2 regions of the Aliivibrio thorii genome follow, and region 1 is predicted to be linked to the other one. Evidence: predicted binding sites of a transcription regulator. Region 1 holds the regulator's gene; the other holds the start of a gene.
The links. The regulator MetJ, encoded in region 1, represses methionine synthesis genes. The targets are predictions, from matches to a motif close to TTAGACNTNTANANGTCTAA.
Positions count from the first base shown of each region.

Region 2: a site for MetJ is predicted at 1,259-1,278, ahead of metK (methionine adenosyltransferase). Genes of this name have one in related genera too.

Region 1 is NZ_CM170654.1:322,369-328,744, reverse strand. It holds gene AC2IP4_RS01525 (bifunctional aspartate kinase/homoserine dehydrogenase II) at 136-2,553, opposite strand; gene AC2IP4_RS01520 (O-succinylhomoserine (thiol)-lyase) at 2,553-3,719, opposite strand; gene metJ (met regulon transcriptional regulator MetJ) at 3,973-4,293, shown strand; gene AC2IP4_RS01510 (alpha-amylase family glycosyl hydrolase) at 4,423-6,376, shown strand, end outside.
Region 2 is NZ_CM170654.1:2,533,946-2,540,321, forward strand. It holds gene tkt (transketolase) at 1-943, opposite strand, end outside; gene metK (methionine adenosyltransferase) at 1,330-2,484, shown strand; gene AC2IP4_RS11520 (SprT family zinc-dependent metalloprotease) at 2,607-3,101, shown strand; gene AC2IP4_RS11525 (endonuclease) at 3,215-3,919, shown strand; gene rsmE (16S rRNA (uracil(1498)-N(3))-methyltransferase) at 3,998-4,729, shown strand; gene gshB (glutathione synthase) at 4,743-5,690, shown strand; gene AC2IP4_RS11540 (YqgE/AlgH family protein) at 5,756-6,319, shown strand; gene ruvX (Holliday junction resolvase RuvX) at 6,316-6,376, shown strand, end outside.

The DNA of each region.
Region 1 (6,376 bases):
TAATTACAAATCAATCAATTAAGGAAAAACATAAAATAATCTAAACGCACTCCAATTACGTTTTTTCCTACAAAATCAATAAAAAAGCCATGCAAGTATGCATGGCTTCATCAAAATATCTGGTAAAACATTCGATTAAAAAAGCGCTGATATTCGATTTAAATCAGATTGAATAGCACCCGCAGTAACCTCTCTTCCCGCACCCGGCCCTCGAATAACTAATGGATTATCGCGGTACCATTTACTTTCAATTGCAAAAATATTATCACATGGTAACAAGTTAGCTAATGCATGATGCTCGACCAGAGCTTCAATGCTTACCGTCGCGCAGCCATCTTTATTTAAGCGTGCCACATAACGTAATACCTTTTGTTCTCTTTGCGCTTTTTCTAAACGCTCAAGTAACTCATTATTAATTGACTCACCTTTTTCCAAGAACTCATCCAAGCTCACTTCTCTGAGTTCTACAGGAACGAGAGACTCTACTTTTACTTGAGTTGGTTCTATTTTCAATCCTGCCTCTCGAGCTAAAATGACAAGTTTTCTCATGACATCGGAGCCATCAAGATCGTGCCTTGGATCTGGTTCTGTTAATCCTTGTTGCCAAGCAAGATCCACTAACTCGGTAAATGGAACCTCACCATTATACTGTTGGAATAACCATGACAAGGTACCTGAAAATATACCCGATAATGCGACTATCTCATCACCACTTTCTCGTAAATCTCTTACTGTGTGGTTAATAGGAAGACCGGCACCAACAGTCGCGTTATATAGCCAATGACGACCTGTTTTTGTAAACGCATCAAGCACTGCTTGATATTCATGACTTGGTGCTGAACCTGCAACTTTATTCGCAGAAATAAGGTGTATGCCTTGCTCCGCAATTTTAGTGTACTGTTGTGATAGTTCAGGGCTTGCCGTTACATCTAATACAACAACATCATCATATCCTTGAATTGCGCCAATTTTTTCTATCCATTCAAAATGCTCATAGGCGGTAGCTTCATCATCAAATTTATCTACAATTGATGCACTGTCTAACCCATCAAAATCTAACCAGTGACGATGACGATCAACTACACCAATCAATGAAAATTGCATACCATGGCGCTTCTCAAGGTTACGTTTTTGCTCAGTAAAAAGAGATAACCATTGAGAGCCAATATTTCCATGCCCACATAACACAAGCCCAACTCTTTTTTGAGCTTGAAATAAATGTGTATGAATGGCGTTAATGATCGAGGCTGTATCTACTTTACGTAAAATTGCAACCAAACTTAGCCCTGACTCAGATTCACATACAAACTCTAATGGGCAATTTTTTAATTGATGATAGAAACCATGGCTATGAATGGCATTCCCAGTAACACCTGCGCCAACGGCCGCAACCATTGAATAGCCTTCTTTCAATTTAATTTCAGCATGTACCGCAGAGTTTTGTAGAACATCTAATGCTTCATTCACGACTTCAGAGGTATACGCCAATAAAAGTGTATATTGGTCATCTTGAACCTCTAATGCTAAAGGCTGCAACTGAGAGCGAGTCAGTAAAGAAAGTACTTCTTGCTTCACTCGTTCAAAATCCTGCCCACGCCCAAAACCTAATTGAATTAAATACACATCTTCTAATGAAGTAACAATTTTAGCCCCACGACCAGAAGCCAATACTCGTTCGATACGGGTTGAGCCTGATTCAGGTTGGTAACTGCAACGCAAGCTTAAATCAAGTGCACTTTGAGCAACAGGTTGTAGTGTTCGACTATGTAATACAGGGGCGGCTAATCGAGCTAATTCACTGGCTTCATCTAAACGAAGCAACGGCAATAAACAAGCATCTTCTACTTTACGAGGATCGGCACTGAATACGCCAGCAACATCACTCCAGATAGTTACACGAGAAACTTCAGCCAATGCACCAATAATTGTTGCTGAATAATCAGAACCATTACGGCCCAGCAATACCGTCTCACCGTTTTGATTACGAGCCATAAAACCGGTAATAACAAGTCGACCATGAGGATGTTGAACCATTTGCTCTTTAAATAATGGCCACGATAGTGCGCGATCAATTTCTGGCTGACATCCTCGTTCAGCTCTTAAAAAAGAACGAGAGTCCAAAGGTGCCGCTTGCAAATCAATTTGATTTAAATAAGCAGAAAGTAATCGAGATGACCATACTTCACCATGACCAAGAATGTCGGCTTGTTGGATGTCCGTTAAAGGCGCGTGTAATTTTCCAATAGCAATAAGTTCCTCATGAAGAGTATCAAGTAAAGGCGCTGCACTTTCAGGAGTTAATAAGTCTGAAATTAAACCTTGTTGATATTGACGTAAAGACTCCAAGACATCATGAGCTAAGCGGCCATCTTTTGATAAACCATCAATCCACTCTAAAATCCTGTTAGTCGTGTTACCTGCAGCAGAAACAACCACTAAGTCATGATCGTTTGAATACTCTTTTAAAATGGTTGCGACACGGCGATAACATTCAGGGTCAGCAAGGCTACTCCCCCCAAACTTATGTAACTGACGTGGTACTAATCCTGTCATTACTTCACCTCAGCAGAGATAAGGAAGGCTTGCTTAAGATCCGCAATCAAATCGCGGCTGTCTTCTAACCCAACAGAAATACGTAACAGTGTTGGAGCTAATCCCGCTTCTGCTTGTGCTTCATCTGACATCGCTCGGTGAGTCATGGTGCCAGGGTGTGCAATCAAACTTTCTACACCACCAAGAGATTCGGCTAACGAGAAATATTTTAGCTCTTTTACAAAGACCTTAAGCTGCTCTAGTGAACCATTTAACTCAAAACTTAACATGGCACCAAACCCTGCTTGCTGACGCTTTGCAATCTCATGCCCTGGATGCTCAGGTAAGCTTGGATGATAAATTGTGCCGACTAACTCTTGCTCTTGGAGACATTTAAGTACCTCCATCGCATTTTCTTCATGTACACGCATACGAGCACCAAGCGTACGAATACCACGTAAAGTTAGGTAGCTATCAAAAGCCGTTCCCGTAGCTCCAATACAGTTTCCCCACCATGCAAAGTCATCTGCGTGCTCTTGAGTTTTAGCTATCAATACGCCACCAACCACATCAGAGTGACCGTTAATGTATTTAGTTGTCGAATGAAGGACAAAATCAGCACCCAATGTTAGAGGTTGTTGTAGTACAGGAGAAAGGAAGGTGTTATCTACCGCAACCAAAGTCCCTACTTTTGCTGCTTTTTGACAAATTTCAGCAATATCCACCACTCGAACCAATGGGTTAGATGGCGTCTCTAATAGGATAAGTTTTGGTTTTTTTGCAAGAGCTGAATCAAGTGCTTCAGTATTTGATTGGTCAACAAATAAAGTTTGGAAATCACCTTTGTTCGCACGTGTATTAAACAAACGATAAGTACCACCATAACAATCATGAGGTGCCACAATAAGATCATCCGGACCAAGTAAAGCCGATACCATAAGGTTAAGAGCAGCAGTTCCGCAGTTTGTAACGACAGCCCCAGCACCACACTCTAAATCAGATAAAGTGGTTTCGAGTTGCGTACGAGTTGGGTTTCCTGAGCGAGCATAATCATACTTAGGAACATCACCAAACTCAGAAAAGCTATAATTGGTAGATAAGTAGATAGGAGGCACAACCGCGTTATGTTGTGAGTCAGTTTCGATGCCGGTACGGACAGCAATAGTTGCAGGTTTTCTCTCGCTCATAATTTCCCTTCCAAACTGCTAGGCAGTGGTCTGATACCAATTACCTGAATGAGATATAAAGCAGTAATTTTCTACTCTTCCATTCAAGATGACTGATATAATCTAATCCATAAGTTATATTCTTCTACTTTACCATCACAAAATGAGACGTCAATACTTCTAGACGTCTATATATCTTTGCTTATAGCCGTAAATATCGCTAGAATTAGCCTATCCTATTTTAAACAACAATAATTCAGAACGAAGGTGAGCAATGGCTGATTGGAATGGTGACTATTTAAGTCCTTATGCCGAGCATGGTAAAAAAAGTGAACAGGTAAAAAAAATTACCGTGTCAATTCCAACGAAGGTACTACAAATTCTTACCGATGAGCGTACTCGTCGCCAAGTAAGTAACCTACGTCACGCAACAAACAGTGAATTATTATGTGAAGCGTTTCTTCACGCTTACACAGGCCAACCTTTACCTACAGATGAAGACTTACGTAAAGATCGCCCTGATGATATTCCCGCAGAAGCTAAAGCTTTAATGACCGCAATGGGCATTGAATTCGAAGCATTTGATGACGAGTAAGTAACTCTTCACCTCCTCCTGCTGCCTCCTCCTTTTTTTAAATAAATTAGGAGGATTACATTTTTATTTGCTTATTAAATAATCACAGTGCCCTACTATAATTATAAAGGACTTACTGTGAAAAATAACATGGCAAAAACAGCGATAGCGCTCGCTATTACCTCTCTATTGAGCGCCTGTAGCTCAACCTCAGAAACAACACAAATAACCTCTACCTATCAATGCAATCCTCAAATGATGGAAGAAAGTAATCATTTACGCATCTATCAAATCATGGTGGAAAGCTTTGTTGATGGTGATAACAGCATTGGTCATGACACAGGTTACGGCCCGAGTCATCATAATGGTGATCTACAAGGGATCATTGATTCATTAGATTACATTCAATCATTAGGTATGAACGCCATTTGGATGACGCCTATTTTTGAATCAGCACCAATTGAAGGCCAAGACCATTGGGCTGATAAGCTGGATGCAACTGGCTATTTCGCGACTGATTTCTTCAAAATTGATCCTCGCTTTGGCACATTAGAAAAAGCAAAAGAATTAGTAGAAGAAGCTCATAAACGCGGAATGTATGTCTTATTTGATGGTGTATTTGGTCACCATAAAGAAGGCCTCATTAAGCCATCACGATCAGGCTTACTACCGAGTGGCAACAATAACCCAGTTGATTACCCTGAGAGTGAAGACTTTTACTCTGAAGTCGCCACTTATTGGATATCCGAATTAAAGATTGATGGCTGGCGATTAGATCAAGCTTACCAAGTCCCTACTGAATCTTGGATAAACATTAGAAAAGCCGTTGATACCGCATCACAAAACACGACGTATATTAATAATAAAGGCGAACAAGTTAACCCGCTCGGTTATATGGTGGCAGAGATATGGAATAACGAAAACTACATTACAGAAACAGGTTATGGAGAAGAAAGAAATCCAGCATTATGCTCTGCATTCGATTTTCCTTTGCGTTTTCGAGTTACAGAAACCTTTGCGGTAAATGAAAGTAATGTAGGGAATAAAGGTGGCGATTGGCTTAATGAGGGAATGCAAATGCATGAACTTTATCCTTCTCATGCCACTCCAAATCTAATGCTAGGAAACCATGATGTCGTCCGTTTTGGTGATTTATTACAACGAGGAGAAATAGCAGACCCTAGTGATAAAGACTATTGGATCCGACACAAAGCAGCTCTTTCATTTCAAGCAGCTTATACCGGCCCTATCACGCTTTATTATGGAGATGAAATTGGCGATCAAGTCGATGGTTTTGCTAATCAAGAAAATAAAGATACTTGCGCCATCAAAGGATTATGTGATGACCATATCGCTCGGTCATCCGCCAAAATAGATGGCCTTACTGCAACACTAACACCTGACCAACTTAACTTAAAAAACTACGTCTCAGAGTTAATGACTTTACGTATTGAAAACCCAGCATTATCGGAAGGCGTTAGAACCAATATCATTGCAAATAAAGCGGTATATATAGACCATAAACAAACAGAGAATAATGCAATTATATTTATGGTTAGCACTCAAGAGCAAAGCCAAACGCTTTCCCTTAAAGCTGAACAGATAGCGTCAAAAGGTAATTTAGTCGATTTATTAACAGGCCAAATATTTAGCCCTAACGAAGGTGTATATACAATTCCTCTATCTAACTTTGAAAGCCGATTTTTAAAGATAGAAGAACCAAATGCAGCAGGTCCTAAAGCAACAACAAAAGAAATAGCTCTGTATGGCAGTGGTTTTATGGCTCAGTGTGATAATCCGACGATATCTGATACTAACGCCCCAATAAAAGAGACGTTATATCTCGTGGGTGATTTCTCTGATTCTCGCTGGGGTCATAAAGAACCTAGAGCCTATCAATACAAAGGGAATGACACCTATCAAGTTATGATAAACGAAAAACGAGGCCCTTATAAAATGCAATACGCAACTAAAGATTGGGCTTCACAGTATACAGCCAATGGTTTATCTCCGAAATTAGGGCAAAACAATACGTTGATTACCAGTGGTTACGGGCAAGATACTGCAATCTACCTTCCAGAAGATGGTAATTATGTATGGAGCT
Region 2 (6,376 bases), 860 kb from region 1:
CAGCGTATGCATCAAATTTTGCATTCCAAGATGCTTCTTTTGCAATACCTGCTTCTTTTGCATCCCACTCGCCATATACGTCAGCAGGGATTTCAAATGCACCATGCTTCCAACCAAGTTTTGCTTTAGTTGCAGCTATTTCATCAGCACCTAGTGGAGCACCGTGACAATCGTGTGTACCTTCTTTATTTGGAGAACCAAAACCAATAATAGTTTTAGTACAAATCAAAGTAGGGCGAGGATCTGCTTTTGCCGCGATGATTGCTGCATTAATTGCATCAGCATCGTGGCCATCAACCGCAGGAATTACATGCCAACCGTACGCTTCAAAACGTTTAGGTGTATCGTCAGAGAACCAACCTTCAACTTCACCATCAATAGAGATACCGTTGTCATCCCAGAAAGCAACCAACTTACCAAGACCTAATGTACCCGCTAAAGAACATGCTTCGTGAGAGATACCTTCCATTAGACAGCCATCGCCCATGAACACGTATGTATTATGGTCAACGATATCGTGACCTTCACGGTTAAATTGTGCAGCTAATGCTTTTTCAGCCATCGCCATACCAACACCGTTAGTGATACCTTGGCCTAATGGACCTGTTGTTGTTTCGATGCCAGGAGCATAGCCGTACTCAGGGTGACCTGGAGTTTTAGAATGCAGTTGACGGAAGTTCTTTAAGTCTTCGATAGACAGGTCGTAACCTGAAAGATGAAGCAGAGAATAAATCAGCATTGAGCCGTGGCCATTCGAAAGAATGAAACGGTCGCGATCAGCCCACTCTGGGTTTTGTGGGTTATGATTTAGGTGGCTACGCCATAATACTTCAGCGATGTCTGCCATACCCATAGGTGCGCCTGGGTGACCAGAGTTTGCTTGTTGAACACCATCCATACTTAAAGCGCGGATTGCATTTGCTAGATGTTTACGTGAAGACATGCCTGCTCCTGAAAATTCGAAGGACTATATGTTTATTGAGCTCATTAACTCTTGATTAGTTACCCATAAATATGGATTAACTTAAATTTGCAGCGCCGTATTGTCGCAAAGCCTTATAACGACTGCAAACGTTTACTTAGGAAATAAAGCGCTTTTTTTCACGATTTAGACAGAAAACCTTATTTCTATGGATAATTATCACAATTAAACGCAAACGATTGGTTATGTCTTATATTCATATCATTCATTGAAATGGGTTGTAATTAATCAATTTTTCTCTATTATGGCCGTCTAGATGGAAGAACACCTACACTGTTAAACGTATAGACTTATATATACTGTGGGTATTTTCTTAAAATTTATTACCTATAGAAGTGGAGCTCATCATGGCTAAGCACCTATTTACCTCTGAGTCAGTATCAGAAGGTCATCCAGATAAAATTGCAGACCAAATTTCAGATGCCGTACTTGATGCGATCTTAGAACAAGATCCAAAAGCACGTGTTGCTTGTGAAACGTACGTAAAAACTGGCATGGTTATGGTCGGTGGTGAAGTCACCACTTCTGCATGGGTTGATATCGAAGAAATCACTCGTGAAACCGTTCGTGAAATTGGTTACGTACATTCAGACATGGGTTTTGATGCTAATTCTTGTGCAGTACTAAACACAATTGGTAAGCAGTCACCAGACATCAACCAAGGTGTTGATAAAGCCGATCCTAAAGATCAAGGTGCTGGTGACCAAGGTATCATGTTTGGTTACGCAACAAACGAAACACCAATTTTAATGCCTGCACCAATTACTTACTCTCACCTACTTGTTAAAAAGCAAGCTGAAGTACGAAAGAGTGGCAAACTGGATTTCTTACGTCCAGATGCAAAATCTCAAGTAACTTTCCAATACGACCAAGGTAAAATTGTTGGCATCGATGCTGTAGTTCTTTCAACTCAGCATTGTGATTCAGTAACCACTCCAGATCTTCGTGAAGCAGTAATGGAAGAGATAATTAAGCCAGTACTTCCTCAAGAATGGTTAAATAAAGAAACTAAGTTCTTTATTAACCCAACAGGTCGTTTTGTTATCGGTGGCCCAATGGGTGACTGTGGCCTGACAGGTCGTAAAATCATCGTTGATACTTATGGCGGCGCAGCTCGTCACGGTGGCGGTGCATTCTCTGGTAAAGATCCATCAAAAGTTGACCGTTCAGCAGCATATGCTGCGCGTTACGTAGCGAAAAACATTGTTGCTGCAGGCATGGCTGATCGTTGTGAAATCCAACTTTCATACGCTATCGGTGTTGCTGATCCAACATCAATCATGGTTGAAACGTTTGGTACAGAAAAAGTATCTCACGACATCATCATTGAAGCGGTTCGTCAACACTTCGACCTACGCCCATACGGTCTACAAGAAATGCTTAACCTTCTTCAGCCAATCTACAAGAAGACAGCAGCTTACGGTCATTTCGGTCGTGAAGAGTTTCCATGGGAAGCAACTGACAAAGCTGACATCCTGCGTGACTTCGCAGGCATTAAGTAAATTATTACTTAAATCTGTTTTAAAAAGGAAGCTTCGGCTTCCTTTTTTACTTTCAGGCCCCATATACTCTTTATAGCTTAAAGCATCACCTTTACAGCAACACTCAAAAATAAAGAGATTCAATGACTCCACTTCAACAAGCATCTATTGCTAAAGCTCAACAATGCATTCAACGAGCCTCAAGTTTTTTTAAACGTCCTTTTTCTTTACCTGAAATTAATTTTACTCAACGTGGAAAAATTGCGGGAACCGCTCGTCTTCAAGGCTGGGAAATACGCATCAACCCTATCCTATTAGAAGAAAATCAACACACTTTTATTAATGAAGTAATTCCTCATGAAATCGCACATTTAATCGTATTCAAATTATATGGCCGAGTTCGACCTCACGGTAAGGAGTGGCAGAGCGTAATGAATCAAGTATTCAATTTACCAGCTAGAACCACCCACAGTTTTAATGTTGAATCAGTCAAAGGAAAAACATTTACCTATCGTTGTAAGTGCACACAACACGAACTCACAGTACGTCGTCACAACCGAGCTCAACGTGAAGAAACTCAATACCTTTGTAAATCATGCCAGTCACCACTAAAACTCTCTAAACACCAAGCTTCATAGGCATAAAATCCCAAAATAAACCGATTTATCATTCTGTTTATCAAATTATCTATAATGCGAATTAACAATAAGCTACTCTTACTGCATTAATACAATAATCAGTAGAGCCTCTTATGAGATTAATTCGCTTAGCTATTGCAGCCTTTATTTTTTCTATCACTTTTCATGCTTTTGCCGCTCCTCCTTCTTCTTTTTCAAAAGCAAAAAAAGAAGCGGTCAAGATTTACCTTGATTACCCAACTTCATTTTATTGTGGGTGCGACATTACTTGGAAAAATAAAAAGAAAGGTATTCCAGATCTAGAAAGCTGTGGTTATCAAGTTCGTAAACAAGAAAAACGAGCCAGTCGTATTGAATGGGAGCACGTAGTCCCTGCCTGGCAATTTGGACACCAGCGCCAATGCTGGCAAAATGGTGGGCGAAAAAACTGCACTAGGAACGATAAACAATTCAAATCAATGGAAGCAGATTTACATAATTTAGTTCCTGCAGTGGGTGAAGTAAATGGAGACCGTTCTAATTTCCGTTTTTCACAATGGAATGATAATAAAGGCGCTTATTATGGGCAATGTGCTTTTAAGGTCGATTTCAAAAACAGAGTGGCAGAACCACCAGTACAGTCAAGAGGTGCAATTGCACGTACTTATTTATACATGAATAATGAGTACCATTTTAATTTATCCAAAGCCCAACGCCAGCTAATGGAAGCATGGAACAAGCAATACCCTGTATCTACATGGGAGTGCGAACGAGATAAGCGCATTGCTAAGATCCAAGGCAACCATAACCAATTTGTCTACAAAGCATGCACGAAATAAATTAGACAGAGCTAGAGGTTGAAAAAGCACATTTTAACCTCCATCCTTAAACATAAGATAGTTAAAGAAAAGTAGACTATGAGAATACCAAGAATCCATCATCCAGAACTGCTTCCTTCACAAGGTAAAGTAAACTTAAGTGATGATGCCGCCAATCATGTTGGCCGTGTAATGCGAATGAAAGAAGGTGAAGCTGTATTACTGTTTGATGGCAGCGGTGCTGAGTTTCCTGCAGTGATTATTTCCGCATCAAAGAAAAGCGTAGAAATTGAAATCAGTGAACGCGTTGAACGCAGCAGTGAATCACCATTAAATTTACATTTAGGCCAAGTGGTTTCTCGTGGTGATAAAATGGAATTCACCATTCAAAAATCGGTGGAGTTAGGTGTAAATATTATTACTCCTTTGATTTCAGAACGTTGTGGTGTCAAATTAAATAAAGAACGCTTTGAAAAGAAACTCGACCAATGGCAAAAAATTGCGATTGCAGCCTGCGAGCAATCTGGGCGCAATATTGTTCCTGAAATACGTCCTATTATGTCATTAGAAGAGTGGTGTGCTGAAGAGTATGAAGGTTTAAAACTAAACCTGCACCCAAGAGCAAAATACTCTATCAATACACTACCAGAACCAGTCACTAATGTTCGCTTGTTAATTGGACCAGAAGGCGGATTATCGTCAGATGAAATTAACATGACTGAGCAATATAAATTTGAAGAGACGCTGCTTGGTCCTCGAGTATTAAGAACCGAGACTGCAGCCCTTACTGCTATAACAGCCCTACAAGTTCGTTTTGGCGATCTTGGCTAACTGGAGAAAAAAAATGATCAAACTCGGTATCGTAATGGATCCAATTTCATCCATTAACATCAAGAAAGACTCTAGCTTTGCCATGATGCTTGAAGCTCAAAAACGTGGCTGGGAAATCCATTACATGGAAATGGCAGATCTACATCTAGATCAAGGTAAAGCAGTCGCTGATACCAAAGTGGTTGAACTAAAAGAAGACCCAACAAATTGGTATGAGTTCAAATCAGAACAAACTATTGACCTAGCTGATCTTGATGCTGTATTGATGCGTAAAGATCCACCATTTGATACCGAATACATCTACGCAACGTACATTCTTGAGCGTGCTGAAATTCAAGGTGCTTTAATTGTAAATAAACCGCAAAGCCTACGTGATTGTAACGAAAAGCTGTTTACTGCTTGGTTCCCAGAACTAACACCAACAACACTAGTTACCCGTAAAGCTGAAAAGATTAAAGCATTCCGTGAAGAACATGGCGACATTATCCTTAAACCACTTGATGGCATGGGTGGTGCATCTATCTTCCGTGTAAAAGCCGGCGATCCAAACGTATCGGTTATCATTGAAACGTTGACTAACCACGAACAAAACTACTGCATGGCACAAACCTTTGTTCCAGATATCAGCAATGGTGATAAACGTATTCTAGTGGTTGATGGCGAACCAATGCCTTATTGCTTAGCTCGTATTCCAGCAAAAGGTGAAACGCGCGGTAACTTAGCTGCAGGTGGTACTGGTGAAGCTCGCCCACTAAGTGAAACCGATTGGGCAATTGCTAACGCCGTTGCACCAACATTGAAAGAAAAAGGCTTAATTTTTGTTGGACTTGATGTTATTGGTGACAAACTGACTGAAATTAACGTAACTAGCCCGACTTGTATTAAAGAAATTGAAGCGGCGTTCGATATTTCAATCACAGGTAAACTAATGGATGCAATTGAGCGCCGAATTAACGCTTAATACTTCCAAGTAATATGAAGGGAGCTTAGCTCCCTTCAATGGAACTGAATAATTTAGGAGGCTATGTGGATTTAAAGAATCATTTTTTAGTCGCAATGCCTAGTATGAAAGATCCTTTCTTTCAGCGAAGTGTTATCTATATTTGTGAACATGATTCAGAAGGAACCATGGGGTTACGCATTAATGAAACGATTCCTATTTCATTAAAAGGTATGCTGGAACAAATTGAACTAGATAACCCCTCTCCAATTATATTTCCAAAAACCTTAACTCAACCAGTACTTAATGGCGGCCCAGTTTCTGACGATCGTGGTTTTGTTCTTCATTCAGAAAAAGACGCTTACACTTCGAGTATACGAGTAACTAACGAGCTTTATGTCACGACATCAAAAGATATTTTAGCGACATTAGGTACAGAATCTCAACCTCGTAAGTATTTGGTTGCTCTTGGTTATTCTGGATGGGATGCGGGTCAGTTAGAAAAGGAGTTGTCAGAAAACACATGGCTTATCCTAGAAGCAGATCCTTCCGTTATCTTTGATACTCCTATTCATGATCGTTGGAGAAAAGCGATTGGGATATTAGGTATCAATCCAGCAAATTTATCCAGCGAGGTTGGACACGCATGAGTTCACGTACCATCATGGCATTTGATTTTGGCACCAAAAGTATTGGCTCAGCCATAG